4 regions of the Hymenobacter lutimineralis genome follow, and region 4 is predicted to be linked to each of the others. Evidence: riboswitches for the same ligand, from Rfam matches in the RefSeq annotation. Region 4 holds a riboswitch; each other region holds the start of a gene.

Region 1 (7,795 bases), on a different contig from region 4:
GGCCGGGCCGTGGGGCGCTACAACCTGTACCTCGGGGCCGCTTTCAACGGGGAGCGGATGAACAAGCTGTACCGGGAAATGGTGGACGAAGACGGCATTGTGCGGGAGCTTACGCCCCTGCTCACTGACTACGCCCAAAACCGCCAGCCCCAGGAGCGGTTCGGGGATTTTGTGGTCCGCCAGGGCTACGTAAAGCCCACCCTCAGCGGCCTCACCTTCCACGATTAACTTTTACCCCGTTGTCATCCTGAGCCTGCGAAGGACCTTATCACGTCAGCACGATGAGCCTAACGTGACGAGGTACTTCGCCAGCTCAGGATGACAGCCGTTTTTCGATTTTGACCACAACCGCCATGCCTCTAACTTCTAACAACGTCCTGCCGCAGCCCGAGCCGCCGCCCCAGCCGGATGTAAACCGGCTGTTTCCGGTGTTTCTGAAGCTGGAGCAGCTGCACGTGCTGCTGGTGGGCGGCGGGGCCGTGGGCTTCGAGAAGCTGTCGGCCATGCTGGCCAACAGCCCCGCCGCGGCCATTACGGTGGTGGCTACCTGGTTTTCGGCGGAGCTGCAACTGCTGGCCGAGCGCCACCCCGCCGTGCAGCTGCGCGAGCAGCCCTACCACCCCACCGACCTGGTGGGCCACGACCTGGTGATTGTGGCCACCAACGACAAGGAGCTGAACCTGCGCATCAAGGCCGACGCCACGCGCCAGCGCCTGCTCTGCAACGTGGCCGACACGCCCGCCGCCTGCGACTTTTACCTGGGCTCCATCGTGCAGAAGGGCGACCTGAAAATTGCCATCAGCACCAACGGCAAGTCGCCCACCATTGCCAAGCGCCTGCGCGAAATGCTCACCCACACCCTGCCCGACGAGCTCCACGACGTGCTCCAGCGCATGGCCCAGATTCGGGAGAAAGTAGGCGGCGACTTTGCCCACAAGGTGAAGTCCCTGAACGCCGTGACGGCCGAGCTGACGGGCGGGCCGGCGTACGAGTCGCCGGCGGCGGCGCGGTGGCGCAAGATTGCCACGGCCTCCCTGCTGGCGTTTGCGGCCATGCTGGTGTTCAATATTCTGTCCTACTACTTCACCTGGCAGCAGGTGTGGGCCGTGGCCAGCTCTTCCCAGACGTTCTACCTCTTCGTGGCCATCGGCTTCGGGGCCCAGCTCATTGACGGGCTGCTGGGCATGGGCTACGGCGTGGTCACGGCCATTAGTTTGATGACGCTGAACATTTCGCCGGCGGCCGTCAGCTCCAGCATTCACACCGCCGAAATGTTTGCCAGCGGGGCCTCGGGCTACCACCACTACCGCTTCGGCAACGTGAACAAGAAGCTGTTCAAAGTGCTGCTGATTCCGGGGGTATTGGGCGCTATTCTGGGCGCATTTCTGCTGTCTAAATTCGGAGAAACCTACGGCAGCTACGTACGGCCCTTCCTGGCCGTGTACTTATTGCTGCTGGGAATTCGCATTATTTCAAAAGCCTTTTCCAAACCCGGGCCGCGCAAAAAGCACAAGAAGCTGGGCTTTCTGGCGGCCGCCGGGGGCTTCCTGGATTCGTTTGGCGGCGGTGGCTGGGGCCCGTTGGTCACCAGCACCCTCATTGCCGGGGGCCGTACGCCGCAGTACGTTATCGGCTCGGTGAGCGTCACGGAGTTCTTCGTCACGTTTGCCAGCGCCCTCACGTTTTTCGCCACCATTGGCATTTCACACTGGCAGATTATCCTCGGGCTGATTGTGGGTGGCATTGCCGCCGCGCCCTTTGCTGCCCGTCTCGCCGGCCGTATTCCCACGCGCTGGATGTTCGTGGGCGTGGGCTTGATGGTCATTGTGTGGAGCCTGTGGTCGTTGCGCAAGCTGTTTCTATAAAAGCAGAGCGCATCGTGACGTACCTAACACGCAGCAGAAAGCCTCACCAAATTCTTGGTGAGGCTTTTTAACTATAATCGGGTATCGTATCAACCAGCTTCCGGCAATGTGACTTCACCCGCAGATTCTCCTGGATTGGAAGCCGAATTCGCAGGCACTGTGGTACGCTGAATCCGCCGCAGCAACCAGTACAGCACCAACGCACTTAGTGCTACCGCTCCGAGGTATGCTCCCCAGGAGCTAAAGGCTTCCACGGCCGACTTTTCCTCCAGCTCCTTGCCACTCATCATGCCCGCGAAAGCCAGCAGATTATTCAGGGCATGCCCGGCCATACACAGCCACAGGGACTGCGTGCGGTAGTAGAGCCACCCCAGCACGAGGCCGATTAATGCTGTAGCCACTACCTGCGCCGGGTTGATGTGGATAAGGCCGAAAACCACTGCTGATAAGCCAATAGCCAGCCACGGCCGCCCGGGGTAGTTGCGCAGGAGCCCCCGCAGCAGAACCCCTCTTAGCAGCAGCTCTTCCAGGATGGGCGCCATCAGACACAGGCTCACAAAAGCCAAGATCGGGCTTTTCGCCAGGTCTTTAAACGTTTTATCTGCCCTGTTAGGCAGGTGCAGCAAATCCACGAGAGAAATCACCAGAAGCATGGCCAGCACCAGCACAGGCAGCGCCACGTACAGCCACATTTGCTCCTGCCCGCGCAGCCTGATGGGCAGCCAGCGCCGGCCGGCCTGCCAGCGCATAATACCCAGCAAGGCCAGATTACCAACTACCGTCATGATAACCAGACCGGAGGCCAGGGAAAGGTGCAGGACTTTTTCGCAGAGCAGTAATAGGGGAATACCGCCCCCCAGCATCACGAGCAGATACCACCCCAGAAACGCCCAGCTTTCTTTGATGGTGGGGTAAGCTGGTGGCCTACGGGCTTTGGTCGGCGACTCAAGTACAGTTGTTGCCATTCAATAAACTGATAAGTGAAACTAAATCGGGAGTAAAGCTAAGTAGCGCCCCGGCATAAAACAGAACGGGCCGAGGTTTTCACCCCAGCCCGTAGCTGTCAATTCACTTCAGCTGCTTGCTTAGCCCGCTCGTTGCGCCGCTTGCTGCCCCAGCTTGCTGTGCTTGCGGCCGTAGCCGAAGTAGATAGCCAGTCCGATGGCCAGCCACACAGCCAGGCGCAGCCACGTTTCCCAGGGTAAGGATAACATCATAACCAAGCAGGTGACGATGCCGAGAATGGGCACTAGTGGCACCAGCGGGGTGCGGAAGCCGCGGGGCGCGTCGGGCTCTTTTTTGCGCATGATGAGCACGCCCGCGCACACCATCACGAAAGCCAGCAGCGTGCCGATGCTCGTCATCTCACCTACCACCGAAATGGGCACAAAGCCCGCGAACAAAGCAATGAACAGCCCGAGCAGCAGGTTCGACTGCAGGGGCGTGCGGAACCGCTCGTGAATGCGGGCGAAAACCGGGGGCAGCAGCCCGTCCTTGGCCATGGAGAAAAACACCCGGCTCTGACCTAGTAAGTCCACCAGAATGACGGAGGTGTAGCCGATGATGATGGCCAGAATAACCGCCGAGGAAAGCCAGGCGTAGGGCGTTTTCTCGATGGCAATGGCCACGGGCGCGGCGCTGTTCTTGAACTCGGTGTAGTTGGCCAGGCCCGTCATCACGTGGCCAAAGAGCACGAACAGCACGGTGCAAATGAGCAAAGAACCGATGATGCCGATGGGCATATTGCGCTGGGGGTTCTTGGTTTCCTGGGCCATGGTGGCCACAATATCAAAGCCGATGAACACGAAGAACACCACGCCCGCCCCGCGCAGAATGCCGCTCCAGCCAAACTCCCCAAATACACCGGTATTCTGCGGGATGTAGGGTTGGTAGTTGGCCGGATCGATGTACTGCCAGCCCAGGGCAATGAACACCAGCACCACAGCCACCTTCAGCGTCACCACCAGCGCGTTGAACCAGGCCGAGCCCGAGGTACCGCGGATGATGATGAGCGTAATGGCCAGCACGATGAGCATAGCGGGCACGTTCACGAAGCCGTGCACGGTGCTGCCATCGGCCAGCGCGGCCGTTTCAAACGGCGACATCACCAGCTGCGGGGGCAGATGAATGCCATACTTGCTCAGAAACTTGAGTAGGTACTGCGACCAGCTGATGGCCACCGTAGCAGCACCCACCGAGTATTCCAGGACCAAATCCCAGCCGATAATCCAGGCGAACAACTCGCCCATAGTGGCGTAAGCGTAGGTATAGGCCGAGCCAGCTACCGGCACCATGGCGGCAAACTCGGCGTAGCACAGGGCGGAAAAGGCGCAGCCCACGGCCGCTACCACGAAGGAAAGCGTAACGGCCGGACCAGCGTTGTTGGCCGCCGCAATACCCGTTAGCGAAAACAAACCCGCACCGATGATAACCCCGATGCCGATGGCAATCAGGTTGAAGCCGTTGAGGGTACGTTTGAGCGTGCCCGCGCCGGTTTCGGCGGCTTCCAGCCGCAGGAGTTCCAGGGACTTTTTAAGCATAAACAGGGGTGGCGAGAAGCCTGAGCTTCCCGGGTAAGTGAAGAAAATGGCGCAACCTGGTTTCTGGCAGCTGCAAAACAGACCAGCCCAGCCAGTCTAATCCGACCGGGGCATTTGCGCAACAGGAAAAACAGAGAAAGGAGCCGGCAACGGCTAGCTCAGGCCCGCAGGCAGGTTAGCTCAGCAACAACACCGCGCGCTACAACAAGCCTCAGCAGCACCAGTCAGGCACACGAAGGCAGCAGAAACGATAGGCAGAGCAGTACGGCGAGGCAAAAAGTCCACGGCAACTTGTTTTTATATGGTCAGGAGTTGGCACCGTTCCGCGGAGTGCGGGTGGTTGCCGGCGCGTCGTCGAGCCTGTCTCTCGGCGCCTCTGTATAAAAACAATCCTTCGGGCTAGAAAGAATTGATACCGCAAAGGTAGCCCCGGAATTTCCGGCCTGCAAACCGCCACCTCAGTCGCAATTTCAAGCCTTGGCCGGACGTAATGCCCTGCTAAACAAGATCCTGCTCTACCCGATGATAATTCAGGGTGAAAGTTTAACCCGAAAATTTAAATTTTTTCAGAAGGAGTTTTAGCCTGATTTCGCCGAAACTGGCACCGGAGTTGCAAACCACCCCATCGAAGCCGGTTTTGCTGTTTCAGCTGGACGCGGGCTTCTTCTCCTCAGTTGTACAATTCACTTCTTCTCTCGTCATGAAAAAAAAGCTTCTTGTCCTCCTTCTTGCCTTCTCGTTTTCCGCTGGCGTAGCGTCGGCCCAAACCACCTCGGCTCCAACTGGACCGGCTAAAATGCACCGCGGCCATAAAGGCCAGAAAGCCAACCTCACGCCCGAGCAGCGCGCCGACAAAGCCGCCAAGAAAATGGCCGAGAAGCTGAACCTTTCGGCCGCTCAAACTACGCAGGTTCGCCAGCTGCACCTGGCCCGTTTCCAGGAAATGCAGGCCCACAAGGCCCAGGCCGGCACCACCCCCGCTCCTGCCGACAAAAAGCAGCACCACGCGGCCATGAAAGCCAGCAAGCAGCGCTACGAAGCGCAGCTTAAGCAAATCCTGAGTGCCGAGCAGTATGCCAAATACACCCAGCTGCAGGCCGAGCGGATGCAGAAGCGCAAAGCTCACCGCCAGCACATGGCGGCTCCTCAGCAAGGCAAAAGCTAAGCTGCTGGTTCACGCATAAAAAAGGCCCCGACGGAAACACCGGGGCCTTTTTATGACCTAATAGACCGTCATGCTGAGCTTGGCGAAGCATCTCTACCTCTTACTAATCAATTGCCATTGCAACGAAGCGGTCGAGATGCTTCGGCTACGCTCAGCATGACGCGTATTTATGGTAGTCGTTCTTGTTCCTTCTCGGCCGCAAACCAGCGCAGGCGGTAGCAATTGATGGCAGTTTCGCCGAGCTGCTCGACCAGCTTGTAGTTGGCCACCGCTCCCACGGCCGCCCCGATGACGGGAATGAGCTGGGCCAGCTTGGCTAGGTCGATGTAGTCGCGGTACTCCTGCTGGAAGGTGCGCCAGTCGAACTCGTTGACATCGGTGGGCAGGGTGTGGCGGTAGGTTTCCCAGGTAGCTACGCGCTGGTAGATTTCGTTGCGGGTGTGCTGGGAGCTAAAGGCCAGCTGAAAGATGTGCAGCAGGAACAGCCGCTCGGAAAAGTCGCGTACATCGTGCCCGTAGAGGGCGGCTACGTCGAAAAGGAGCTTGAGCTTGAGACCGAGCAGCAGCGGAAAATCGGCGAGGCCGAGCAGGAAGCCGCCCGCGCCGGTGGCGGCACCTTCGGCGGCGGCTGTGTTGCGGTAGTAGCGGATGCGGGTGCGCACCAGGGCTTCGCGCTCGGCCAGAGCGGTATCGGGCAGGGGCTTGCGGGTGGTGTGCATAGAACCGAACAGCACGCCCTGCACCATTTTCTGGATGGCGACGGTGAGGGCCTTGTGCAGCTTTTCGGGCAGCAGGGCGTTGAGTCGCGCTTGCACCCGGCGGGTAAGGCGGCCCAGCAGCGTGGGCTTCCGCTGCATCCGTTGCTGCCAAGCTTCAAAGTCAGGTAGGGCTTGATGGTCGTAGGGGCTAGGCATTCTATCGTATCGTAAGTTGCAGGTACTTGTATTTGCTTGCCGGCAACCTTGCTAACTGCCCCGCTTCCTTTTCGGCAACTGCTGCCGGGACTACTTTTAAAAGCACTACTTGGCTACCGCTCCAACATAAATCTATTGGTATCCAATCCTGCTGATCAATGGTTATTAATGGCTTTACCCTTCCATTTACCATCTTATATATCTGCACTCCGTTAATTTCCTCCATACCCCAACCAGCGTATAAGGAAGCCATTCTGGTAAGATCAGACGAAAGCGCAGGAGTGCCCCATAAGGTATCGACCCGACCACTCTGCTGATCGACAATGTATGTTCTGGAAGATTCCCAGTATTGGCAGCGGACCAGGCACTTATGAATAGCGGCTATGCTGCCTGCATAACTGAACTCTTCCTGATCAACCTCATATTTCTCCGCCGGCTTTCCTACAAAGCTTACGGCTTTACCATTACTTAATTTTATTCTTACTGATTTCTTGGAAACTGTGACGTTGTGCCAATTCATCACAATGCTGGGTTTTGCCAGATAATGTGCTTTATCAAATGCAGCTTTCGTACTGATTTGTAAAGTATATCCTGGCTTCGCACGCAACGTAGATGGTTGCAGTACTGTAGTACTGGGATTATAGCCTGCCAAGAAACCCAGCCATAAGCTCAAAATGACCTGCATTGAATAAGTGTTTCTGGATAAGAGTTATTTCAAGCTATACACCCGCTCAATCATTTCTACCACCTTCAGGCCTTCCAGCGCATTCGTGGTAGCCAAACCGCCTTTTTGCAGGGTTTCCAGCACGTTTTCGATGACGTGGACGTGGTTGGCAGCGGAGCCCTGGTAGGCGCCGTAGTGGTTGGCGGGGTTGGTGGGGGGCAGCGCGGGTAACTGGTAGTCGCGGAGGTGGCAGTGCTCTACTTTGTCCATGTACTGGCCGCCGAGGCGCAGGCTGCCATGCTCGGCTACCACCGTGAGGGAGCTTTCAAGATTCTGGTCCCACACGGCGGTGCTGTACTGCAGCGTGCCACTGCCCCCGCGCACGAGGTCGAAGGTGACGAGGCCGGAGTCTTCGAACTCGGTGAGGTGCTGGTGGTTGAAGTCACGGAAGCGGGCCGAGATGTTGGTGATGTCGCCGAACACCCAGTAGAGCAAGTCTACAAAGTGGCTGAACTGGGTGAACAGCGTGCCCCCGTCGTGCTGGCGGGAGCCGTGCCAGGAGTCGGGCGTGTAGTACCGCTCGTCGCGGTTCCAGAAGCAGGTGAGCTGCACGAGGTAAATCTGCCCAAGGCGACCTTCGTCGTAGA
Region 2 (7,795 bases), on a different contig from region 4:
GTGGCCATCCACGGGGCCGAAGTAGCGGAAGTTAAGGGCTTCAAACAGGTTACCTTGCTTGAGCAGCGTGGCTTTCATGGCCTGCTCCACGCGGCGGGCTATCTGCTGAGGATTGGGGCCGAACTTGCTGAGCTTGCCCAGCACATTCCATAGTTCGTCGCGCACCTTGTTGTAGGTGCGGGAGGTAGTAATATCGGTGAGGTACTCCTTGAGCGCGCCCACGTTGGGGTCGATGCTCATGCAGTTGTCGTTGAGGATAACGAGCAGGTTGGACTTTTCTACCCCCGCATGGTTGAGGGCCTCGAAGGCCATACCCGCCGTCATGGCGCCGTCGCCGATGACGGCAATGTGCTGGCGGTCGAATTCCTTTTTATAGTCGGAAGCCACGGCCATGCCCAGCGCAGCGCCAATGCTGGTGCTGCTGTGGCCCACGCCAAAGGCGTCATAAGGACTTTCACTGCGCTTCGGGAAACCCGACATGCCGTGGTAGCGGCGGTTGGTGGGGAACTGGTCGCGGCGGCCAGTCAGGATTTTGTGGCCGTAGGCCTGGTGGCCCACATCCCAGACCAGCTGGTCGTAGGGCGTGTTGAACACGTAGTGCAGCGCGACAGTCAGCTCCACCACGCCCAGGGAAGCCCCAAAGTGGCCTCCGTAGATGGATACCGAATCGATGATAAATTGCCGCAGCTCCTGGCTTACCTGCACCAACTGGTCGGGGCTCAGCTTTTTAAGGTCGTCGGGCGAGTTTATAGCGGCCAACAAGGCACCAGGTTCAACAATCATCTTCGGAAATAAAGTAGGGACGAAACTGACGAGACAACAGGGAGTTAAGCCGAAAGGTTGGCCGCTTCTTTTACCGCGGTGCCACGTAGTGGCCAAAGGTACGAGTTTTCCCTACTACCGGTTGAGCCGGAACGACATTCCTGCCCGCACGTACGCCTCCTTACCGGGGCCGATTAATGGCTACCTTTGTGCATACTTTTCGCTTCGCTTATGCCCGTAACGCAGCCCACCCAGGAACAGCAACTGCTCGACAAGCTCCGGCCTTCGCGCATTGTGCTGCCCGTGCTGCTGGGCCTGAGCGTGGTGGGCTTTATGTTCTGGCGCAGCTACAAGCCCGGCGACCTGGCCCCGCTGGCCAACGCCAGTCCGCTGTGGCTGTTGGTAACCCTGCTGGTGTTGGTGGCCCGCGACGCCGGCTATGTGTACCGCATCCGCCACATTTCGGAGCGGGTGCTCAGTTGGCGCGCTTCGCTGGACGTGATTATGATCTGGGAGTTTTCCTCGTGCATTCTGCCCTCGGCGGTGGGCGGCACGTCCGTGGCGCCGTTCCTGCTCAACAAAGAAGGCATCACGCTGGGCAAGTCGTTGGCCTACGTGATGGTAACGGCCCTGCTCGACAACCTCTACTACGTGGTGATGGTGCCGCTGGTCGTGTGGCTGGCGCACGAGGGCCTGTACCCCGATGAGAACCTGAACAGCGGCTTTATGACCACGCTGAAGGTGGCCTTTGGGCTCAGCTACGTGATGGTAACGGCTTACTCCGCGCTCATGCTGTACGCGCTGTTCATCAACCCTTTGTCGGTGAAGCGGGTACTGGTGCGACTGTTTTCCTTGCGCATCCTCCGCCGCTGGCGCCCCAAGGCCTACCAGCACGCCAACGAGATGGTGTGGGCCTCTACCCAGATCCGGGGAAATGGGGCGGGCTACTGGCTGCGGGCCGTGCTCAGCACCGTGTTCGTGTGGACGGCGCGCTACCTGGTTATTGGCTGCCTGATTGCGGCTTTCGTGCCCACCACGCCCAGTGAATTCACTATGATGTTTGCCCGCAACATCACGTACAAAGTTATCCTGCTAGTGGCCATTACGCCGGGCGGGGCGGGCATTGCGGAAGGCGCATTCCCCACGTTCTTCGGCAAGTTCATCGGCACACCTACCATGACCAACTTTATCGTGCTGCTTTACCGCATCGTCACGTACTACTTGTATTTGGTATTTGGAGCCGTGTTTCTACCCCGCTGGATTACGCGCGTATTCGGGCGGCGGCCCGAGCCCGGCAGCCTGGGCCTGTAGCTTTAGTTTCTTACTCCTTTACTTCTTGGTGGCTTCCAGCTCCGGGGCCAGTTCGGCGGGTAAGGGACGCTGATAAGTTCGCCAAAACTCGGGGCGGTACGGGGTATGCTGCAACTGCACGTGTACCATCTCGGCAGCTCGGGGGGCAAGCTTCGGGTTCAGGGGCAAGACTGCGGTACCCGCGGGTAGGCTAGTAAAGTACTCCTCCCCGCTGCCTTGGTAGTAGAAAGGCCTCCCTCCCAGCCGGCGGCCGATGGCCAAACTCTGAGACACGCTGACGGCAGTGTGGTAGCGGCCGTTGCTTCCCTTTTCATAGAGCACAATATTGGCCGACCGGTTCTCGGAGAAGACTTCGGTATAGAGCCGGGAAATCTGATTGTTGCGGCCGTAGTATTTGCGGGAAACAGAGTTATAACGGACGGTATCAAACTGCCACAAGGCCTCGTAGCGTACCACGGCATAATCATCCTGGCGTACATAGACCTTGCCCGAGTAGCTTTTTTCCAGGTAGGTACCCGTGCTGCGGTGGGTAGCGCGCTTCACGGCAAAATTGATAACGTACACCGTAGCTCCGGCATATTGCTGGATGGTATCCAGGCGCAACACGTACTTGCCTAGCGTAGCCGACTTGAACAGCGGGGACGTCCGGACGGGGTCAGTTGTTTCGGCCCCACTCCCGATGGGTAACCCTACGGGCCTGGTAGAGTCAGCTGGCTGAATGACCAGGTGCTTTTCCTGAACCCGGCGCTTAGTGAAGGGCCCGGCCATCAGAAAGCCGCCATCCCGATGACGGTACCCGGCCGGCTCGAACAACTGGCTTGTATACTCCAGCTCGGTCTGCACCGTGTCGAAGTTGCTGATGCGGCGGTGCGTGTACACCTGCGCCAGGTAATCCTGCTGCTCGTAGTTGGTTTCGGCCGCCTGAATCACCTTTTTCATGATGCGCTTTGGATCCTGGGACTGGGCACTTACCCGCACATTGGCCAGGGCAAAAGCGGCCGGCACCAGGTGGAGCGTGAGCTTACCCGCAGGTTGCGCCGCCAGGATGAGTGCCTCGTACCCAATGCTGCTTACCTGCACCAGCTCACCCCGCCGCACTTCCAGCCGGAAGCTCCCCTGCGCATTAGCCGTTACTCCTGCACTCCGGGCGGGCACGGCTACCGTTGCAAACGGCACCGGCCGGCCCGTTTTGCGGTCGAGCACCGTACCATTAAGCGTCAGGGCAGCCCCCGTTTTCCCAATAGGCCGAGCCGCCGGGTTCAGGCGGCCAGGAGCAACTGGAACTTCGCTGGGTTTTGCCGGGGTTTCGGCTGGCTCCGCCGCTACGGCCGGCGCGGCCCCGTGCGGCGGGTTCACCGACTTCAGGAACAGGAACCCATCCACTACTTCACTCCACGGGCCGGTTTGGGGCTTGTATTCGAAGGCATAGGTGGTCAGCACTTTGCCGGGCGCATCGTGCTTCAGGCTCACGAAAGCGTATTCCTGGCCCGTGGCCAGCAGCTCGGCTTCCAGAGTGCCCGCGGCCGGCACTGGTACGGTTTGGTAGCCGCCCATGCCCAAAAAGCCATGGGTGCCGCCACCGGCCAGCGTGCCCAGCACATACACAGCATCTTCACCCAGAGCAGCTTTCACGGCCCGGCCCATGGGCTTATAGGTTTTGATTTCCGCATCGTCGAGCTTTTCCACCTTGTTCGACAGATGCGGCAGGGCACCCCAGCAGACTACTTTTTCCTGCGGATGCTGGCGCAGATACCACAGCAGGTTGGCGGCCATCTGCGCATCACGGGGGTTGCTGTCGGCAGCTTTAAACTCGGTGGAGTCCTTCACGCCGGGGTCGTTAGCGGCGTAGTCGTGGGCGGCGGCTTGCAGGCTACGTAGGTTCTGAAGCCAGAAGGTTGCCCGTTCGCGGCGTTTAGCATCAGAACCAGCCGCCACTTTTTCCAACAAACGGCGGGCTTTGCCCAGCTGCAGATCGAAGAGTTGAATCTGGTGAGAAGGCGGAAACAGGAAATGCTCCCCCATCATGCTCAGGCACTCGTCGAGGTAGTCGTAGGCAATGCCGTCGGCTCCTTTTTCGGGTTTGAGCAACATTTCCAGCTCTTCCAGCAGTTCCTCCTGGTAAGCTCCGCTCAGCTGGTAGTCGAACCCGGCTACTTTTAGTTTACCGGGCCCTAGCAGCGGTAGCACCTCCCGAAATTCGCGGGTGCTGGTCCACACGCCAAACACGCTGTTGTCGATGGCTTCAGCGGCCGAAGTACCGGCCTCCATAGCCCGCTGAGCTCTATCAAGCTCATAAAAGCCACTTTCAAAAGCCACCGTGGTGAAGCCCAAGCGCGCCTGCAGAAACTGTAGCAGCCGGACTTTGGCCTCAAACACGTTGCCTTCGCCGTGGGTGGGCTCCCCCAGCATAACTCCCCGGGCGCCGCCTATTTCCTGGCGCAAAAATTCTAGGTCACCGAAGTCGGTATCTGTAGGACTAATGCTGCGAATGGGGTGCGCAGCCATTGCCGAGCTGGCGGGAACAGTTTGCGCTCCGCAAATCGTGGCAATGGTACTACACAGCAAGGTTAGCAGCCAGCGGTAGAGGTAATGATTGGGCGTAGAAGGCCAGGGAATAAAAGCTAATGCGCCGTAAGCTACCAAGTGGTGCCGAGTTGGCTTGCTTAGGTGAGCCATCCGACGGGGTAAAAGCTGCATGGCGCACGGCCATATATCAAAAAAGCCCTTCCGCACGAGGCAGAAGGGCTTTTTCGAGTTTTTCAGACTGCTTTTTTAAACCTGGCAGCAAAGGTTATTCTTTTTCGAGGCGCAGCTCGGCCCCCGCGGGGCTCTTCAGCGTAAGCTTGTCGTCGGTCAAGGTTACTACGTCAAAGGTGTTGCTTTGGGCACCGCCATCGGGCGTCATCGTGATTTTATTGGTTCCCTGGTCGAAAGTGTATTTGCCGGCCGTGCTGCCCGCGGGCGAGGCCATGTTGTACTGACCGTTGGCGTAGAACGTAATTCGTTCGTCTTCCTGGGCATCCGTCTGGGCTACTTTGTCGCCAGTGGCGCTCAGCTCCTTGTCGGTTTTCCAGACTTTGCTGTCGGTGCCGTAGAGCATGTTTACGCCCTCAACTTTGCCTTCTTTGCTACCACAGGACGAGGCAAACAAGGCGACCAGCACCAGCAAAGCGGCCAGGTAGCGGAATGGGTTGGTTTGATTTTTCATCGGAAAGAATAGGGAGTTGGTGAACGGAGAGAGTTCAGGGTAAGCAGCTAACTGGCACTATATAGCCAACCAGCCACTTGTGCCCCTCTTACGGCGCAGGTGCAGAAGATGTTTGCGCCCACTCGGTACAAAAACTAATTGCCCCGATCGGCGTATGAAAGCGCAACCCTGCAGGCATCTCCCTGATAGCCGGTTACTTCTCCCTACACCTTTAAACTTTCGCACCACCATGGGACTATTTGATTTCCTTTCCGACAAAGGCGAAAAAAAGCCAGTTACTCCCGTAACGAACCCCGCTCCCGCTGGCAATACTGATTTCTTCGGCAACGCCAACCAAACTACCGCAGCTACCGGTGACACCTACACCGTAGTTAGCGGCGACTCGCTCTCGAAAATTGCCAAGCACCACTACGGTGACGCTGCCAAATGGCACCAGATCTACGATGCCAACAAAGCCACTATTGGCGCCAACCCCGACCACATTGAAGTAGGCCAAGTGCTGACGCTGCCTAAGCTGTAAGCCAGAAGGCTTCCTGTTAATATCCAAAAAAGCCACGCCCCAAAGCGTGGCTTTTTTGCTGGCTTTTCGTGCTAAACCAGCAGCTGTCTTTATCCCCCAACCACTGTAGAGGCTACAGTAACCTTATTGTATCAGCCATATAATTTGCAAGCCTTGCTATCTTCAAAAAGGCACTATTTCAACAGTATTTACTGAATATCAATTTTTTATCTGTCAATACTTCAGCTACCCACGGTCTTTTCGTTTTTGAAGAAAAAATTCAAGGGCTATTGCATATGTCAAATTCATGGCTATACCTTTGCAATACCAACCCGGTACTCCCTCGCTCGCGGCGGGGTAGTTTTCATAGGATTTATACAGAAGCGGCGAGAGAACAGGCTCCGTGACCCGCTGGCAACCTTCGACCGCGCGAAAGGTGCCAATTCCTGCCCGACCAGCCTTACGGCGGCGGGGCATATAACCTTCGAGTACCATGGAAAACTCCTTCGCTTTCGCCTCTACCTTCCCCACCGCTCCGGCTGCTGCCTTACTTGCCGCTCAGCCCTGGGGTTTCCGCGTGGCGCCCTTTGGCCCAACTACCGAGCGAATGCGAATGCGCCCCTGTTGCGGCGCGTGTTGTTGCTGTTGCTAGCCTCCCGGCCTCAGCTTTCCCCCTGCCCTGCACAGCCCAGTGTTGCCGCTTTTCAACGCACTGTGGCAGTATCGCCTAACCTGACCCGCTGTTAATCAGCCGCTTTTCAGATTCGATACGGGTTCGGCTACGTGTCTTCGTAGCCCGTTTTTTCCCTGCTTTCTCTCCCGGTTTCTTTTCCCTCCGCCTTCAAATCAGCCACAACTATGTCCACGCAAAGCCTCCAGTTCGAAACGCTCCAACTCCACGCCGGCCAGCAGCCCGACCCCACCACCGGTGCCCGCGCCGTGCCGCTGTACCAGACCACCAGCTACGTATTCAAAAATGCCGAACACGGTGCCAATCTGTTTGCCCTGAAGGAGTTCGGCAACATCTACACCCGGTTGATGAACCCTACCACCGACGTGTTTGAGCAGCGCGTTGCGGCGCTGGAGGGCGGAGTAGCGGCGCTGGCCGTTTCCTCGGGGCAGGCGGCCCAGTTTATTGCGCTTAATAACATTCTGCAGGCCGGCGACAACTTCGTCTCTACCTCCTTCCTGTACGGCGGCACCTATAACCAGTTTAAAGTAGCCTTCAAGCGTCTGGGCATTGAAGTGCGCTTTGCCGATGGCGACAAAGCCGAAAGCTTCGAGGCGCTGATTGACGAGAATACCAAGGCCCTGTACTTGGAAACCATCGGCAACCCCAGCTTTAACGTGCCGGACTTTGAAGCCATTGCCGCCATTGCGCAGAAGCACGACCTGCCACTCATCGTGGACAATACCTTTGGGGCGGGCGGCTACCTGTTCCGGCCCCTGGAGCACGGCGCCCACATTGTGGTAGAATCGGCCACGAAATGGATTGGCGGCCACGGCACCTCCATTGGCGGGGTGATTGTGGATGGCGGCAAGTACGACTTCGGCAACGGCAAGTACCCCCAGTTTACGGAGCCCTCGGAGGGCTACCACGGCCTGGTGTTCAATGACGTATTCGGCAAGAACGGCCCCTTTGGCAACATTGCCTTCATCATCCGGGCCCGGGTAGAAGGCCTGCGCGACTTTGGTCCCTCGCAAAGCCCTTTCAATGCCTGGCAGCTACTCATTGGCCTCGAAACCCTGAGCCTGCGCGTAGAGCGTACCGTAGAAAATGCGCTGAAGATTGCCGAGTGGCTGGAGCAGCACCCGCAGGTAGAAGCCGTGAACTACCCTGGTCTGAAAAGCAGCCCTTACCATGGCCTGGCCCAGAAATATCTGAAGCGCGGCTACGGCGGGGTGCTCACCTTTGCCATCAAAGGCTCCAAGGAAACGGCTACGCAGTTTATCGACAGCCTGAAACTCATTAGCCACCTGGCCAACGTAGGTGACGCCAAAACGCTGATCATCCA
Region 3 (7,795 bases), on a different contig from region 4:
GCGCGCTGCTCGGAAAGCTGCTGATTAAGCCGGGCATCCCCTACGTTGTCGGTGTGACCGGCAATTTCAAATCGGGCGGCGGCCTCGGCCCGAAGTACCCGCACCAAGCGGTTCAGCTCGGGCTGAGAGGTGGGCAGAAGCCGGGCTTTCCCCTGCTCGAAGTACAGATTTTTCAATTCCACCACTTCGCCTTTCACCAGATTAGCCAGGTTGGGCAGTGAGTCGGGAGTTGCGGCCGGAGGCGTAGCCACGGAAGCAGGTCGGGCTGGCACGGCTATGGTGGCCGTAGCCTGGGCGGGGGCCGTAGGGCGGGGGCGCCGCTCCACCCGTACGGCAGTCTGCGCCTTCGGGACGGGTGCTGCGGTTACTACCGGCTTGAGGGTGGGCTTTGGGGTGGGAGCGGCCACAGCCGGCGGAGCAGGCTTGGGCTTGGCTACGGGAATGGGGCGGGCCGTGCGGGGCAGACTCGTGAACAGTACTTCACTGCTTACCGGCTCAAATCCGTCCGGGGAATCTACGCGCCGCCAATCCAGCAGCGCCCGGGTATCCAAGTGGTTTTGGAAATACTCGATGCGGATAGGATAGTATTGACCGGCCTTGAGCTTGATGCGCACGGTGCGAGTAAGGTGGTCTTGGTCGCGCCAGGCATTTACCAGCCGCTTGCCGCCCAGCCAGAACCGGAAACCGTCGTCCATCACTGTCGAAAACTCATATTCCGCCGTTTCCGGCACTAGCAGCCAGCCTGTCCAGCGCACCGAAAACTCGTCGCTGGGCATGTCCGGACCCGGGGGGCGCTTTTCCCAGCTGAAGTCGATACGCTTATCGATACGGGTAAATACCAGCTCCTCAAAATTCATCCCGTTGTAGTAAGCCCCCTTGAGGCCGTCACCCACGGGCAGAGCCGATGTTTGCGCCAGCGTGTGGACCGCGCTCAACAGTACAATCAGCCAGGTAAAGGTGTATTTCATCTAAAAGCAGGGGAATAAAAGATAAGCTGAATCAGGCATTACTGGTGGTTGGCCAGCCCAGCCATTCGTTAACGTCTCAACGGCCTCGGGCCGTATAGACCGGAATATAAACCTACTCCGTTGCCTGGTCGTAAACGAAAATTGTGCGTGCGAATCCTATAGCCACGCGCCCTGCTATTATGCCCACGAAGAAAACCTCCGCTGCTACGGCCAAAAAAGAAGATCCGTGCTGGAAAGGCTACGAGCAAGCCGGCACCAAGCAGAAGGATGGAAAAACCGTCCCGAACTGCATCAAGAAAACGTAAGACTCCCGCAAACCTTTTACTAGCAGCACCAACCCCGGCCCAATCGAAAAGCCGGGGTTGTTGTTTTTAGCGGGTTCCGCCGTATCTTCGCCTCTGTTACTTATCCAGAAAGACCGAGGGACTGGGCCCGACGACGTCTTAGCAACCTGACTTCACACAAGGTGCTAACTCCCGTTTCAGGCCGCGCTGCGGGCTGGAAGAAGATAAGTACAGAACCGGCATCCGCGCCCGGCTCTTTCTGGATAGGCACTTTTTTGCTGCTGATTTTCTTGAAGAGCCGATATGCCGACCGTTCTCCCTTCCCCCGCCACTACGTCTCCCCTCCACGATATCCTGCGCCAGCGCGTGCTGATTCTGGACGGGGCCATGGGCACCATGATTCAGCGCCACACGCTCACGGAGGAAGACTTCCGGGGTACGCGCTTTGCTGACCATCCGCATCCGCTACGCGGCAACAACGACCTGCTCAGCCTTACCCGCCCCGATATTATCCGCGGCATTCACGACGAGTACTTCGCTGCCGGGGCCGACATGGTGGAAACCAACACCTTCTCCGGCACCACCATTGCCCAGGCCGACTACGGCCTGGAGCACATTGTATATGAGCTGAACTACGAGTCGGCGCGGCTGGCGCGGGAATTGGCCGATGCGTTTACGGCCCTGACGCCAGAAAAGCCGCGCTTCGTGGCCGGCGCTATTGGGCCCACCAACCGTACGGCCTCCCTCTCCCCCGACGTGAACCGCCCCGGCTTTCGAGCGGTAACCTTCGACGAATTGGCCACCGCCTACCTGGAGCAAGTGCGCGGCCTCGTAGACGGCGGCTCCGATGCCTTACTCATCGAAACCATCTTCGACACGCTGAATGCCAAAGCTGCCCTGTACGCGGTGCAGAAGTTCTTCGACGAAGGCGGCAAAGTGGTGCCCGTCATGATTTCGGGTACCATTACCGACGCCTCGGGCCGCACCCTGAGTGGGCAGACTGTAGAAGCCTTCTGGAACTCCATCCGCCACCTGCCCCTGCTGAGCGTGGGGCTGAACTGTGCCCTCGGCGCCGACCAGCTCAAGGTGTATATCAAGGAGCTGAGCCGCATTGCCGACGTACACATTTCGGCCTACCCCAACGCTGGTCTGCCCAATGCTTTCGGTGGCTACGATGAGTCGGCCCAGGAATTTGCGGGCGTGGTGGAAGGCTACCTTTCCGACGGGCTGGTGACAGTGGTAGGGGGCTGTTGCGGCACTACGCCCCAGCACATTGCCGAGCTGGCCCGGCTGGCCGAAAAATACGAGCCGCGCCAGCTGCCCGAGCTGCCCAAAGCCACTCGCCTGAGCGGGCTGGAGCCGTTTGGTGTGTACCCCGACAGTTTATTTGTGAACGTGGGCGAGCGGTGCAACGTAACTGGCTCCCGCGCCTTCGCCCGCCTTATCCGCACCGGCAACTACGAGGCAGCCCTGCAGGTAGCCCGCGACCAGGTGGAAGGCGGCGCCCAGGTGATTGATGTGAACATGGACGAAGGCATGCTCGACTCGGAGCAGGCCATGACCACGTTCCTGAATTTGATTGCCTCGGAGCCCGACATTTCGCGGGTACCCGTCATGATTGACTCCTCGAAGTGGAGCGTGCTGGAAGCCGGCCTCAAGTGCGTGCAGGGCAAGAGCATCGTCAACTCCATTTCTCTGAAAGAAGGCGAGGACGTATTCCGGCAGCGGGCCCGCACGGTGCGTCAGTATGGGGCGGCCGTAGTGGTCATGGCCTTCGACGAGAACGGCCAGGCCGACAACTACGAGAAGCGTATCGAAATCTGCCAGCGCAGCTACGACATTCTGGTAAACGAAGTCGGTTTCCCGGCCGAGGACATCATCTTCGACCCCAACATTCTGACGGTAGGCACCGGCATGGAGGAACACCGCAACTACGCGCTGGACTTCATCGAGGCCGTCCGCTGGATCAAGCAGAACCTGCCCGGGGCCCTCACCAGCGGGGGCGTGAGCAACATCAGCTTCTCGTTTCGCGGTAACGACGTGGTGCGCGAGGCCATGCACTCGGCCTTCCTCTACCACGCTATCCGGGCCGGCCTCGACATGGGCATCGTGAACCCCAGCCAGCTGGCCGTGTACGACGAAGTGCCCAAAGACTTGCTGGAGCTGGTGGAAGACGTGCTGCTCAACCGCCGCCCCGATGCCACGGAGCGCCTCGTGGACTTTGCCGACACGGTAAAGCAGAAAGACAAGGTAGAAGTGGTGGCCGACGCCTGGCGCAGCCTGCCAGTGAAGGAGCGGCTGCAGCACGCATTGGTCAAAGGCATTACCGAGTTTATCGACCAGGACACCGAGGAAGTGCGCCAGCAGGTAGGCCGCCCGCTGGAAGTAATTGAAGGCCCGCTGATGGCCGGCATGAACGTAGTCGGCGACCTGTTCGGGGCCGGCAAAATGTTCCTGCCCCAGGTAGTGAAGTCGGCGCGGGTGATGAAGAAAGCCGTGGCTTACTTGGAGCCCTACCTACTGGCCGACAAGCAAAGCGGCGACCGGCAAACGGCCGGTAAGATCCTGCTGGCTACCGTGAAAGGCGACGTGCACGACATCGGCAAGAACATCGTGGGCGTGGTGCTGGCCTGCAACAACTTCGACATTGTGGATCTGGGCGTGATGGTGCCGCTGGAGCGGATTCTGGATGAAGCCCAGAAGCAGCAGGTAGACGTCATTGGCCTAAGCGGCCTGATTACACCGAGCCTGGACGAGATGGTGTACGTGGCCCAGGAAATGGAAAAGCGCGGCCTCAAAACCCCGCTGCTTATTGGGGGCGCTACTACCTCCCGCCTGCACGCCGCCGTGAAGATTGCGCCCAACTACAGCGGCCCTATCGTGCACGTCAACGATGCTTCCCGCTCGGTAGGTGTTGCGGCGGCACTACTCGGCACAGCTGATGCCGAGTATGCCCGCACCGTGCGCGAGGAATACCGCCAGCTCCGCGAGGACTACGCCGGCCGCCAGCGCGAAAAAAACTACCTCACCATCGAAGCGGCCCGCGAAAACGGTTTCAAGGCCAACTGGGAAACCACGCCCATCGTGAAGCCGACCTTCCTGGGCACCAAGGCGCTGGAGGATTATGATTTGGCGGAGCTAGCGGAGTATATCGACTGGACGCCCTTCTTCCAGACCTGGGAGTTGAAAGGCCGTTACCCGCGCATTCTGGAAGACCCGAATGTGGGCGAGGCCGCCACCCAGCTTTTCAACGACGCCCAGAAAATGCTGCGCCAGATCATCGATGAGAAGCTGCTCACGGCCCGCGCCGTGGTGGGCTTCTGGCCCGCCAACACAGTGGGCTACGACACGGTGCAGGTATTCACGGATGACACCCGCCAGGAAGTAGCCACGGAGTTTTTCACCCTGCGCCAGCAAAGCGAAAAGGCGGCCGGGGTACCCAACCTCGCCTTCTCCGACTTTGTGGCCCCGCTCGAAACCGGCCGCCAGGACTATATTGGCGGCTTTGCCGTCACGGCTGGTATCGGCATTGAGAAGCACCTGGAGCGGTTCGAGGCCGAACACGACGACTACTCCAGCATCCTGATGAAGGCCCTGGCCGACCGCCTGGCCGAAGCCTTTGCTGAGCGCCTGCACCAGCGCGTGCGGGAAGAGTTCTGGGGCTACGACCCGGCCGAAAACCTCTCCAACGAAGACCTGATTCAGGAGAAGTACCGCGGCGTGCGGCCCGCGCCCGGCTACCCCGGCTGCCCCGACCACACCGAGAAAATCACGCTCTTCAACCTGCTCGACGCCGAAAACCAGACGGGCATCCGCCTCACCGAGAATCTGGCTATGTACCCGGCCTCCTCAGTGAGTGGCCTCTACTATGCCCACCCCGACTCGCGCTATTTTGGCCTCGGCCGCATCGGCAAGGACCAGGTAGAGGACATAGCCCAGCGCAAACACATGCCGCTGCCGGAGCTAGAGCGCTGGCTGATGCCCAACCTGAACTACGACCCCGCTTCGGTAGCTGTTGGCTTGTAGCTACTGGCTGTTGGCTTTCCTCCAATTATTGCCCACTTATCCTTGCAAATAGCTAACAGCCAGCAGCTGAGAGCTAATAGCTGAAAAATGAAAGTAACCGAACACCTGACCCGCGCCGACGGCAAAACGCTGTTTTCCTTTGAGGTGCTGCCCCCCAAAAAGGGCGAGAACATCCAGAACCTATTCTCCAACATCGAGCCTTTGATGGAGTTTAAGCCGCCGTTTATCGACGTGACCTACCACCGTGAGGAATACGTGTACCGCCAGCACCCCAACGGCCTGCTGGAGAAGAAAACGGTGCGTAAGCGGCCCGGCACGGTAGGCATCTGCGCGGCCATCAAAAACCGGTTTGACGTGGACACCGTGCCGCACCTCATCTGCGGGGGCTTTTCGAAGGAGGAAACGGAAAACGCGCTTATCGATCTGCACTTCCTGGGTATCGACAACGTGCTGGCTTTGCGGGGGGACCCCATTAAATCAGAGGGTCACTTCAAGCCAGAGCCCGACGGCCACGCCTACGCTTGCGACCTGATCGGCCAGGTAGCTGACCTGAACAAGGGTGCGTACCTGGATGAGGAACAGGACGATGTGTGGGCCACCAACTTCTGCATTGGCACGGCGGGCTACCCCGAGAAGCACTTCGAGGCGCCGAACTACGGGGCGGATTTGCGCTACCTCAAGCACAAGGTAGACCGCGGCGCCGAGTACATTGTGACGCAGATGTTTTTCGACAACGAGCAATTCTTTAACTTCGAGAAGCGCTGCCGCGACGCCGGTATTACCGTACCCATCATTCCCGGGCTCAAGCCCCTCACCACCAAAAGCCAACTTACGATGCTCCCCCGGGCCTTTTATCTCAATATCCCGGAAGACCTGACCGATGCCGTGCACCTGGCCCCCGACAACGCCGCGGCCCGCGAAATCGGGATTGAGTGGTGCATCAACCAAAGCCGGGAGCTGATGGCCCACGGCGTGCCGGTGCTGCACTACTACAGCATGGGCAAGTCGGAAAGCATCCGGCGGGTAGCAGCGGCACTATTTTAGCAGGAAGCTGGTGACTGCGGGCGTTTGCTCATGCACTCGTGCCCGGGGCGCAACCAGAACGCTACCCCGCCCAGTCGCCAGCATCCTTACCTTATCCTCGCACTACTTTGGACGCCCTCGACGAATTATTTGACCACCTCCGTCTGGCTACCACCCCCACGGAAATAGAGGCTTTGCAGGAGGGCATCTGGCAGCTTTGGCTGCACACCGGGCACCCCGTGCTGGACAAGCACCTGGAGGCCGGAATGCGGGCCCTGGCGGCTGATGACTACAGTGAGGCCATCCGGGAGTTTACGGCGCTGACTACCCTGGCCCCCTCCTATGCTGAAGGCTGGAACAAGCGGGCCACGGCTTACTATCTACGCGGCGAATACCGGGCCGCCCTGAACGATATTGCCACTACCCTGGACCTAGAGCCCCGGCACTTCGGAGCCCTCATGGGAAGGGCACAGATATTGCTTATGCTGGAACACTGGGCCGGGGCTATTGCCGCCCTGGAGCGCGTAGGAAAGCTCTGCCCGTACTGGCCGGGACTGCAGGCGCAGATCTATGATTTGCGCGACAAAGCAGATGAGCTTGAAAATTAGCAACCCCGGAGGTTTCGTAGTAAAGCAGAAGTTTTGTAAATTTCCCGGAAGGTATGAGTCCCACCCTCTACCGCATGGTGTTTCAATAGCCGGCGCACGGCTACGGGGACAATACTTGTTGCCTGTAAATGGGTGGGAATACAGCCGCTAATTAATTGCACTGATCCCCAAAAAACTTTCCCACCTAGCTTGCACAATTACCATGAAACAAACTCTACTATGCACATTTTTACTGCTTTTACTTAGTGCATCAGCGGCAACGGCCCAGCGCACCCGCAAGACCGAATACGAAAGCGGCACGCTGGAAAAAGGAAATAAAGTAGGCGTGTGGGAGTACTATGCCTACACCAGGGACGGAACGCAGGTACTGGCCCAGAAATACGACCACTCCAAAAATCAGCTGCTTTTTTACCGCCCCATCGAAGACCGGATCTACCGCATCAAGGAAGGCGAAAATTGGACTAGCGGGCGCGTAGATCAGCCCCCCCTGTTTCTGGGCGGTGACGCCATGCTCGGCTCGTTTGTGAACAAGCTGAACTATCCTGCCGAAGCCCAAAGCAAGAAAATTCAGGGCAAAGTGATTATTACGTTCGTGATTGATACGCTGGGCCGCACCTCCGACCACCAGGTACTGCTGGGCATTGGCGGGGGCTGCAACGAGGAAGCCCTGCGCGTGGCCAAAAACATTCCCCAGCAGTGGATTCCGGCCCGGCGCGGCTCTAAGGCCGTACCCGTCGTGTACGAAATGCCCTTTACCTTCCGCCTGCAAACCCAGTAGACTTACCCGATCAAATAGCGCGGAGCTGCGTATGTTAGGGGCATGAAAAGGCTCTTATCCTACGCAGCTCCGCTTTTTTGCGCGGCCCTGCTTCTCTCCTCCTGCGAC
Region 4 (7,795 bases):
AATGCCTTATTAACCGAAACAATAGCGGGACTCACACCCGGCCAGGCGCTGGATGTGAACATGGGCGAAGGCCGCAACGCTCTGTACCTGGCCCAGCAAGGCTGGCAGGTGACGGGCGTAGACTTCGCCGACCAAGCCTTGCTGTATGCCCAGCAGCGGGCCCGGGAGTTGGGCGTTTTGCTGCGTACCCATGCCCAGGAGCTGGCCGCCTTCGACTGGGGTACGAATGCCTGGGACCTGGTGGTGCTCTGCTACGCCGACGACGAAGCCCACGTAGCGGAAGTGCACGCAGCGCTAAAACCGGGGGGCTTGCTCGTGTTCGAAAACTTCCATGCCGAGGTAAATGCGGCCTGGAATACTTCGCCAACCAAGCAAATAGGCTTTGACACTAATTACCTTCCCCAGCAGTACGCGGCGAATGGCTTCCGCATTGTGCGCTACGAAGAGCCCGTCGGTCCTGCTGACTTCACCAGGGAAACGCGGCGCCTGGTAAAGCTTGTTGCCCAGAAGCGCTAAAACATCTACGCTACTGCTGCTGAGCTCTACCAATTGGTTGGCGGTGCCGTAGATCAGCAAAGGCGCGTGAGTGCGCGACACCTCGCACCGCTGTGCACACTGGGGGCTCTTGCCTCTGTTAGAATTACTGCCGCAGAAAGCGTTGCAAGTAGGGAGCGGTGCGGCTTTCTTTGACTTTGGCAACCGCGGCGGGGGTTCCGGCAGCCACCACTTGTCCCCCTTCCTCGCCGGCACCGGGTCCAATGTCCAGTACCCAATCGGAGCCGGCCACGACGCGCATATCGTGCTCCACCACAATGACAGTGTTACCCGCTTCTACCAGGCCATCGAGCTGGGTGAGGAGCTTTTCTACGTCCGAAGGGTGCAGGCCGGTGGTAGGCTCATCCAGGATGTAGAGGGAGTTGCCGCGCTGGGCCCGCTGCAGCTCCGTAGCCAGCTTGATGCGCTGGGCTTCGCCCCCGCTGAGCTCGGTAGCGGGCTGGCCCAGGCGCAGATACCCCAGGCCCACCTCGCGCAGCACCGTGAGGGCCCGATGCACGGCAGGCTCATCAGCAAAAAAGGCCCAGGCGTCGTCCACGGTCAAACCCAGCACCTCGGCAATGTTCTTGTCGCGGTAGGTAATTTCCAGGGTTTTGGCGTTGTAGCGGGCTCCGTGGCAGACCGGGCAGGGGGCGTATACACTGGGCAAAAACAGCAGCTCGACCATTACAAACCCTTCGCCCTGGCAATTTTCGCAGCGGCCTTTGGCCACGTTAAAGGAAAACCGGCCGGCATCGTAGCGGCGCTTTTTGGCCGCGGGCGTGGCCGCGAACAGCTTGCGCACGTGGTCAAACAGCCCGGTGTACGTGGCCATGTTGGAGCGGGGCGTGCGACCAATAGGCTTCTGATCCACGCGCACGAGGCGCTTGATGTGCTCCATCCCGGCCACAATCCGGCCGCCGGTTTGCACCGGCGCGGCTTGCTCCAGTGGGTCGGTTTCTTCTTCCTCCGCCTCCACCGTTTGGCCCAGGCTTTCCGCTACCAGTTCTACCAGCACCTGGCTTACCAGGCTCGACTTGCCCGAACCCGACACGCCCGTGACAGTGGTAAACACGCCCAAGGGAAACTCCACGCTGAGGTTATCCAGATTGTTGCGCGTGATGCCCTGCAGCTTGAGCCAGCCGCTCGGGGTGCGCGGGGCGCGGCGCTCCGCCTGGGCTTCACTAAATAAATAGCGCCGCGTTTGGGAGGGCTCCACCTGGGCCAGCCCGGCCGGAATGCCGCTGTAGAGCACTTCGCCCCCCTGCTCCCCGGCGGCCGGGCCCACGTCCACGAGCCAGTCGGCCTGGCGCACTACGTCCAGGTTGTGCTCCACCACAAACAGGGAGTTGCCGGCTTTTTTCAGGGTATGCAGTGCGCTGAGCAGGGCTTCCGTGTCGGAGGGGTGCAGGCCCGCCGAGGGCTCATCGAGCACATAGACCACCCCAAACAAGTTGGAATACAGCTGGGTAGCCAGGCGCAGGCGTTGCAACTCGCCCGGCGACAATGTAGGCGTGCTGCGCTCCAAAGCCAGGTAGCCCAGACCCAGATCCAGTAACACCGACAGGCGGGCGCACAAATCTTCGGCTATGCGCTGAGCTACGATGATTTGCTCGGGGTGAGCCGCGTCGTGCTTTTTGCGCCCCGCGGCGGTACCATCGGCGTAGGGCTTAAGTAGCGCAGCTACCCGCTTGAGCGGCAGGCGGGCCATGTCGGCAATGTCGAGGCCGGCAAACTTCACAGCCAACGACTCGGGGCGCAGGCGCTTGCCCTGGCAGGTGGGGCACTCGGTGCTAAGCATGTACTGCAGGGCCCGCTTTTTCATCAGCGGGCTTTGCGTAGTGGCGAAGGTGTGCAGCACGTGGCGCTTCACGCCCGTGAAGGTGCCCATGTAGTTTGGCGGCTCCCGGCGCTTAAGGGCCCGCTGCGTTTCCTCGGGCGAATAGCCAGGGTATACGGGCACCACGGGCTGCTCCTCAGTGAACAGAATCCAGTCCCGGTCTTTCTGGGGCAGGTCTTTCCAGGGCGTGTCCACATCGTAGCCCAGCGTGACGAGGATGTCGCGCTGGTTTTGCCCGCCCCAGGCCTGGGGCCAGGCCGCAATGGCCCGCTCCCGGATAGTGAGCGTGGGGTCGGGCACCATGGTTTGCTCCGTCACTTCGTAGATGCGGCCCAGGCCGTGGCACTGCGGGCAGGCCCCCTCAGGCGTGTTGGGCGAAAATCCCTCGGCGTACACGATGCTTTGGCCCACGGGGTAGTCGCCGGCCCGGGAATAGAGCATGCGCAGCAAGTTGGACAAGGTTGTAACCGAGCCTACCGAGGAGCGGGTAGTGGGTGTACCGCGCTGCTGCTGCAGGGCTACGGCCGGGGGCAGCCCGTCAATGCTATCCACCTCGGGCACGGCCATCTGGTGAAACAGCCGCCGCGCGTACGGCGACACCGACTCCAGGTAGCGGCGCTGGGCTTCGGCGTAGAGCGTACCAAACGCCAGGGAGGATTTGCCCGAGCCTGACACGCCGGTAAACACGACCAAGGCGTCGCGGGGAATGTCTACGTCTACGTTTTTGAGGTTGTGTTCCCGGGCCCCGCGCACGCGCACAAAGCCATCAAGGTTAGAAGAAGCAGAGGAAGGCGTCATGGGCCAAAATACGGCAGTAAACCGATTGTGGCTGGTTTTCCCTACGCTACACTATACACCACTGCCAGCGTCCAGGCCCCACTGATGCTGCCTTTCGCTTAACCAGGGGTTCGTATAATTACTTGAAAAACAAGCCATACAGCAGCCAGGCCACGGCAATCAATGCCATAACGTACCAGCCCCACTTCGTGTAGCGGTCATCAAAATCAGGGCGCGGGGCGCGGTTCATTCCGGGCATTTTCATGGTCATGCAGAAATTAGAGAGCCTGAAGACAAAGAGAGTAGCTATCCAGCCGGGAGTTACGTAAAAGCAGGCGGAAAACGTTTCTACCCGGTGGTTAGCCAGCAACGTAGAATAGAGGCGCCCTATATAGCGCAAATACCCGTCGCAACCCGTATCTTCCTAGCCAGCCAAGCTCCTCCGTACAGCCGCCCCGCTCCTTGTCCAATGCGCACCTTCTACGATACGCCGTCGTTGTCCATTGCTTTCGATGAGGAAAACCAATGGCTGTACGTGGAGTGGAAAGGCCAGCACGACGCCGTATCGGCTAAAAAAGGGGGCGAGCTGGTGCTGCACTACCTGCAAAGCTGCTCCTGCTACAAGATGCTCAACGACAACAGCCAGGTAACCAGCGAGTGGGAAAAGGGCGCCCGCTGGGTAGGCGGGCACTACTACACGACCCTGGCGGAAAAGGGCATCCGGTTTGTTGCCTGGATTTGCCCTCCGCACTGGCCGGCGCGCAAGTCCATGGAAACCGCCATGCTGTTCGTGACCCAGCCCATGGTCGTCTTGTTTGACGACGTTGCTTCCGGCTATTCCTGGCTCCTCAGGCAGGCCTAAGACGGCTTTATATCTTCTGCAGCAGCCGGGCTATTTCCGCAAAAGACGGCCGCTCGGCTACTACAGGCCGGGCACATTGCTGCTGCAGCGCCCATAGGGTCGTTAGGCGTTCATCTTTCTGGCTCGCCGGGCAATGCGTCAGCAGTTCCTCCAACAGGCAGCCAAAGGCCCGCACCTCCAGTTGCTGTAGGGCTTCGGCCTGCGCAGCGTCCTGGCCCCTGGTAAAACTGGCCGCCCCAAAGTCCGTCAGCAAGGCTTCACCCGCAGTCGTCGTCAGGATATTGTGGGCGTACAGGTCACCATGCAGGATACCGCGGGCATGGAGCTGGGCTGCCGCCTCCGCTACCCGCTCCCCTATCCGCACTGCCGTTTCCAGGCTCCAGGCAGCGGAGGCTGGGTATACGTCACGGGTGCAGGTCGTAAAGCTGGGCGGCCCGGCCAGAATGGAAAATTCGGGCGCTATCAGCTCCAATACCAGGCCCTCGGCCTGCTGCGGTTGGCCAGCTACCTGCCCCAGCACGGGTATCAACCCCGCGTGCGTGCCGGCGCTGATGCAAGCCACCATTTCGCTGTGCGGCAATCCGTCACTGGTTACGGCGCCCTTGAACAGTTTTACGGCTACCGCCTTACGGTCCGTAGGCTTCTGCCACTCCGCCCGGTAAATCACCCCAGACGCGCCCTCGCCCAACTGCTGTTGCACCGCCATTTCTTCCCAACGGATTTTCGGAATAGGCTGCTGCGCCAGCGCCGTGGCTTCGGCTTGTTCACTAAGCGGGTTACCCGCGTAGGCCAACCAGCTCAGGCGGGGCAGGGTGAGCAGCCAGGCTGGCAGCTCCGCTAGGCGGTTGGCCGAAATGCGCAGCAGCTCCAGGGCCGTGCAGGCCGCCATTTCGGGTGGCAGCGCGGTGAGGTGGTTACCGGCGAGCATGAGCTTTTGCAGCTGCCCGCACCGGCCAATTTCGGGCGGTAGCGCCGTGAGTTGGTTGTCAGTCAGAATCAGCCAGCGCAGCTTGGGCGGCAGCGCGGCGGCGGGCAGCGTCCGGATCTGGTTAGCCTTGAAGCCCACCATTTCCAATTCCGGGCATTGCCCCAGCACCTCGGGCACCTCAGTAAACTGGTTATCGGAGCAGAAAAGGATGCGCAGCTTGCGCAGGCGGCCCAGGTCGGGGGGCAGGCTGCAGATGGCGTTGCCGGAAAGGTTGAGGATTTCCAGCGAGTCGGCCAGGTCAAGGATTTCGCGCGGGAACTCCGTGAGGCCTTCTGCCAGATCGAGGCGGGTAGTGCCGGCCAGGTCGCCGCGGCGCAGTTGCTCCAGGGTGTGCATGCGGGCAAAGGTCGGGGTTTGCGCTGGCTGCGTTTGGCCGGGCAGGCTATTTTTCTGCCCTCTTCAAAAATTTTCAAAAAAATTTGCGCGAAAAAAATCCGGTTGTACATTTGCCCTGCGCTCCATGCCACGGAGCACTTATCAAGAAAGGCGGAGGGACAGGCCCTGTGATGCCTTAGCAACCAGTAGAAATACCAGGTGCTAAATCCTGTTCTGAGTCGGCTTCGGTCGGCGCGGAAGAAGATAAGTTAAAAGATGCCTACCGTCTGCAGCGGTCTTGCTCTTCTGACTTGTCGGGAGGGCTTTTTTTATGCTCTTTCGGTAAGAAATCTTGCATAAGTGTCTGGGCAACAAGGTGCGTTTTCGTCTAACCACAAAACGGCCAACCCCATGCAATCTGCCACTCGCCTCCTCCAGTCCATTCCCGTTGATGAGCTCACCGGCGCCATCTCCGTGCCGATTTATCAGACCTCGACCTTCGTGCAGGAGGCCCCTGGGGTAAACAAGGGCTACGACTACGCCCGCACCGGCAACCCCACGCGCCGCGCCCTCGAAAATATCCTAGCCACCCTTGAGTATGGCCACTCCGGCTACGCCTTCGCCTCGGGCCTAGCGGCCATTGATGCGGTGGTGAAGCTGCTCTCGGCCGGCGACCAGATCGTGGCCATCGACGACCTGTACGGTGGGGCCTTCCGCCTGTTCGAGCACGTGTACCGCCGCTTCGGCATCGACATTGTGTACTGCGACACCACCGACCCGGCGCAGGTAGCTGCCGCCCTCACCGACAAAACCAAGCTGGTGTGGCTGGAGTCGCCCTCCAACCCTACCCTGAAAGTATCGGACATTGCCGCTATTGCCGACATTGCCCACGCCCACGGCGCCTGGCTGTGCGTGGATAACACCTTCGCCTCGCCCGTGCTGCAGCAGCCCATCAAGCTGGGAGCTGATATCGTGGTCCACAGCGCCACCAAGTACCTGGGCGGCCACTCTGACCTCATTGCCGGCGCCGTGGTAGCGGCCACCGAGGAAATCGGCCTGCAGTTGAAATTCATCCAAAACGCTTCGGGCGGTATCCTGGGGCCGTTCGATTCCTTCCTCGTGATTCGGGGGCTGGAAACCCTGCCCCTGCGCATTGAGCGTCACTGTAGCACGGCCCTGAAAGTGGCCCAGTTCCTGCAGACGCGCCCCGAAGTGCGGGCCGTATACTACCCTGGCCTTGAAGAGCACCCTAACCACGCGGTAGCCAAAAAGCAGCAGCCCGGCGGTTTCGGCGGCATCATTGCCCTCGTACTCGAAGACGACACCCAGGAAGCCGCCACCCAGGTGGTAACGGGCACCAAGTACTTCCACCTGGCCGAAAGCCTTGGCGGTGCCAAGAGCCTGCTTTGCCACCCAGCTACCATGACGCATAAGTCCACGCCCGTGGCCCAACGCCGCGCCGCCGGCGTCGCCGACAGCCTGATTCGCCTGAGCGTGGGTTTGGAGGATGCTGAAGACCTCATTGCCGACCTGGCCCAGGCCCTGGACCGCCTGAGCGAAGCCAAGGAAACCCTGAAGGAGGCCGTGCGCGAAGCCGAAGCCCAGCTGGCGTAAGAGTACAGAAATTATTGACCGTCATGCCTCGGCTGCGCTCAGCCTGACGGTCAACAGCAGAATGACGCCTTTTTTGCATTTGCACAAGCATTATGAATCGTAACGACATCCGCATTGGGCTGTTTGGTTTTGGGGTGGTAGGCCAGGGCTTGCACACGGTACTGGAACGCACCCCCGGTTTGCGGGCCCGCATCGGCCGCATTGGGGTGAAGGACCGCACCAAAGCCCGAAACCTGCCCGCCGAGCTGTTCACCTTTGACCGCGACGAAGTCTTGGACGACCCCACGCTCAACGTCATTGTGGAGCTGATTGACGACGCCGATGAGGCCTACCGCATTGTGACCGGGGCCCTGCGCCGGGGCAAAGCCGTGGTGACGGCCAACAAGAAAATGCTGGCCGAGCACCTGCAGGAGCTCATTGAGCTGCAGCGCGAAACCAACACCCCCCTGCTCTACGAAGCCGCCGCCTGCGCCTCCCTGCCCGTTATTCGCAACCTAGAGGAGTACTACGATACCGACTTGCTGGAAGCAGTGGAAGGCATCATCAACGGCTCCACCAACTACATTCTCACGGCCATGCACCGCGATGCGCTGACCTTCGCGGCGGCCCTGCGCAAGGCTCAGGAGCTGGGCTTCGCCGAGAGCAACCCTGCCCTCGATGTGGAAGGCCTCGACGCCCGTAATAAGCTGGTGCTGCTGCTGGCCCACGCCTTTGGGCTGGTAGCCCGGCCCGAGGACATTCTGGCCGTGGGCATCACGGGCATCAGTGACCTAGCCAGCAGCTACGCCCGTGAAAAAGGCCTGGTGCTGAAGCTGGTGGCCGAAGCCCGCCGCCTGCCCAACGGGGGCGTGGCCGCGGCCGTGCT

The links. A riboswitch is a leader RNA that binds a small molecule or an ion and turns the genes downstream of it on or off. The one in region 4 is predicted to bind S-adenosylmethionine.
Region 1: it holds a riboswitch for S-adenosylmethionine, as region 4 does, so the genes downstream of both, FY528_RS08660 (amino acid permease) here and FY528_RS01180 (trans-sulfuration enzyme family protein) in region 4, are expected to answer to the same signal.
Region 2: it holds a riboswitch for S-adenosylmethionine, as region 4 does, so the genes downstream of both, FY528_RS03060 (O-acetylhomoserine aminocarboxypropyltransferase/cysteine synthase family protein) here and FY528_RS01180 (trans-sulfuration enzyme family protein) in region 4, are expected to answer to the same signal.
Region 3: it holds a riboswitch for S-adenosylmethionine, as region 4 does, so the genes downstream of both, metH (methionine synthase) here and FY528_RS01180 (trans-sulfuration enzyme family protein) in region 4, are expected to answer to the same signal.

The regions. Positions count from the first base shown of each region.
Region 1 covers NZ_VTHL01000007.1:83,271-91,065, reverse strand. The annotation lists gene FY528_RS08675 (NADPH-dependent assimilatory sulfite reductase hemoprotein subunit) at 1-228, shown strand, start outside; gene FY528_RS21740 (TSUP family transporter) at 354-1,865, shown strand; gene FY528_RS08665 (CPBP family intramembrane glutamic endopeptidase) at 1,955-2,830, opposite strand; gene FY528_RS08660 (amino acid permease) at 2,951-4,405, opposite strand; SAM riboswitch class I at 4,700-4,792, opposite strand; gene FY528_RS08655 (DUF4890 domain-containing protein) at 5,106-5,570, shown strand; gene FY528_RS08650 (EcsC family protein) at 5,738-6,484, opposite strand; gene FY528_RS08645 (hypothetical protein) at 6,486-7,169, opposite strand; gene FY528_RS08640 (Gfo/Idh/MocA family protein) at 7,194-7,795, opposite strand, start outside.
Region 2 covers NZ_VTHL01000002.1:172,578-180,372, forward strand. The annotation lists gene dxs (1-deoxy-D-xylulose-5-phosphate synthase) at 1-783, opposite strand, end outside; gene FY528_RS03040 (lysylphosphatidylglycerol synthase transmembrane domain-containing protein) at 994-2,073, shown strand; gene FY528_RS03045 (erythromycin esterase family protein) at 2,092-4,578, opposite strand; gene FY528_RS03050 (lipocalin family protein) at 4,865-5,281, opposite strand; gene FY528_RS03055 (LysM peptidoglycan-binding domain-containing protein) at 5,511-5,801, shown strand; SAM riboswitch class I at 6,151-6,264, shown strand; gene FY528_RS03060 (O-acetylhomoserine aminocarboxypropyltransferase/cysteine synthase family protein) at 6,639-7,795, shown strand, end outside.
Region 3 covers NZ_VTHL01000002.1:343,661-351,455, forward strand. The annotation lists gene FY528_RS03745 (PA14 domain-containing protein) at 1-968, opposite strand, end outside; gene FY528_RS21480 (hypothetical protein) at 1,148-1,273, shown strand; SAM riboswitch class I at 1,371-1,483, shown strand; gene metH (methionine synthase) at 1,556-5,278, shown strand; gene metF (methylenetetrahydrofolate reductase [NAD(P)H]) at 5,366-6,322, shown strand; gene FY528_RS03760 (tetratricopeptide repeat protein) at 6,430-6,909, shown strand; gene FY528_RS03765 (energy transducer TonB) at 7,112-7,687, shown strand; gene FY528_RS03770 (hypothetical protein) at 7,730-7,795, shown strand, end outside.
Region 4 covers NZ_VTHL01000001.1:298,026-305,820, reverse strand. The annotation lists gene FY528_RS01200 (class I SAM-dependent methyltransferase) at 1-516, shown strand, start outside; gene uvrA (excinuclease ABC subunit UvrA) at 641-3,172, opposite strand; gene FY528_RS21465 (hypothetical protein) at 3,291-3,416, opposite strand; gene FY528_RS01190 (hypothetical protein) at 3,621-4,013, shown strand; gene FY528_RS01185 (leucine-rich repeat-containing protein kinase family protein) at 4,021-5,337, opposite strand; SAM riboswitch class I at 5,473-5,587, shown strand; gene FY528_RS01180 (trans-sulfuration enzyme family protein) at 5,728-6,930, shown strand; gene FY528_RS01175 (homoserine dehydrogenase) at 7,023-7,795, shown strand, end outside.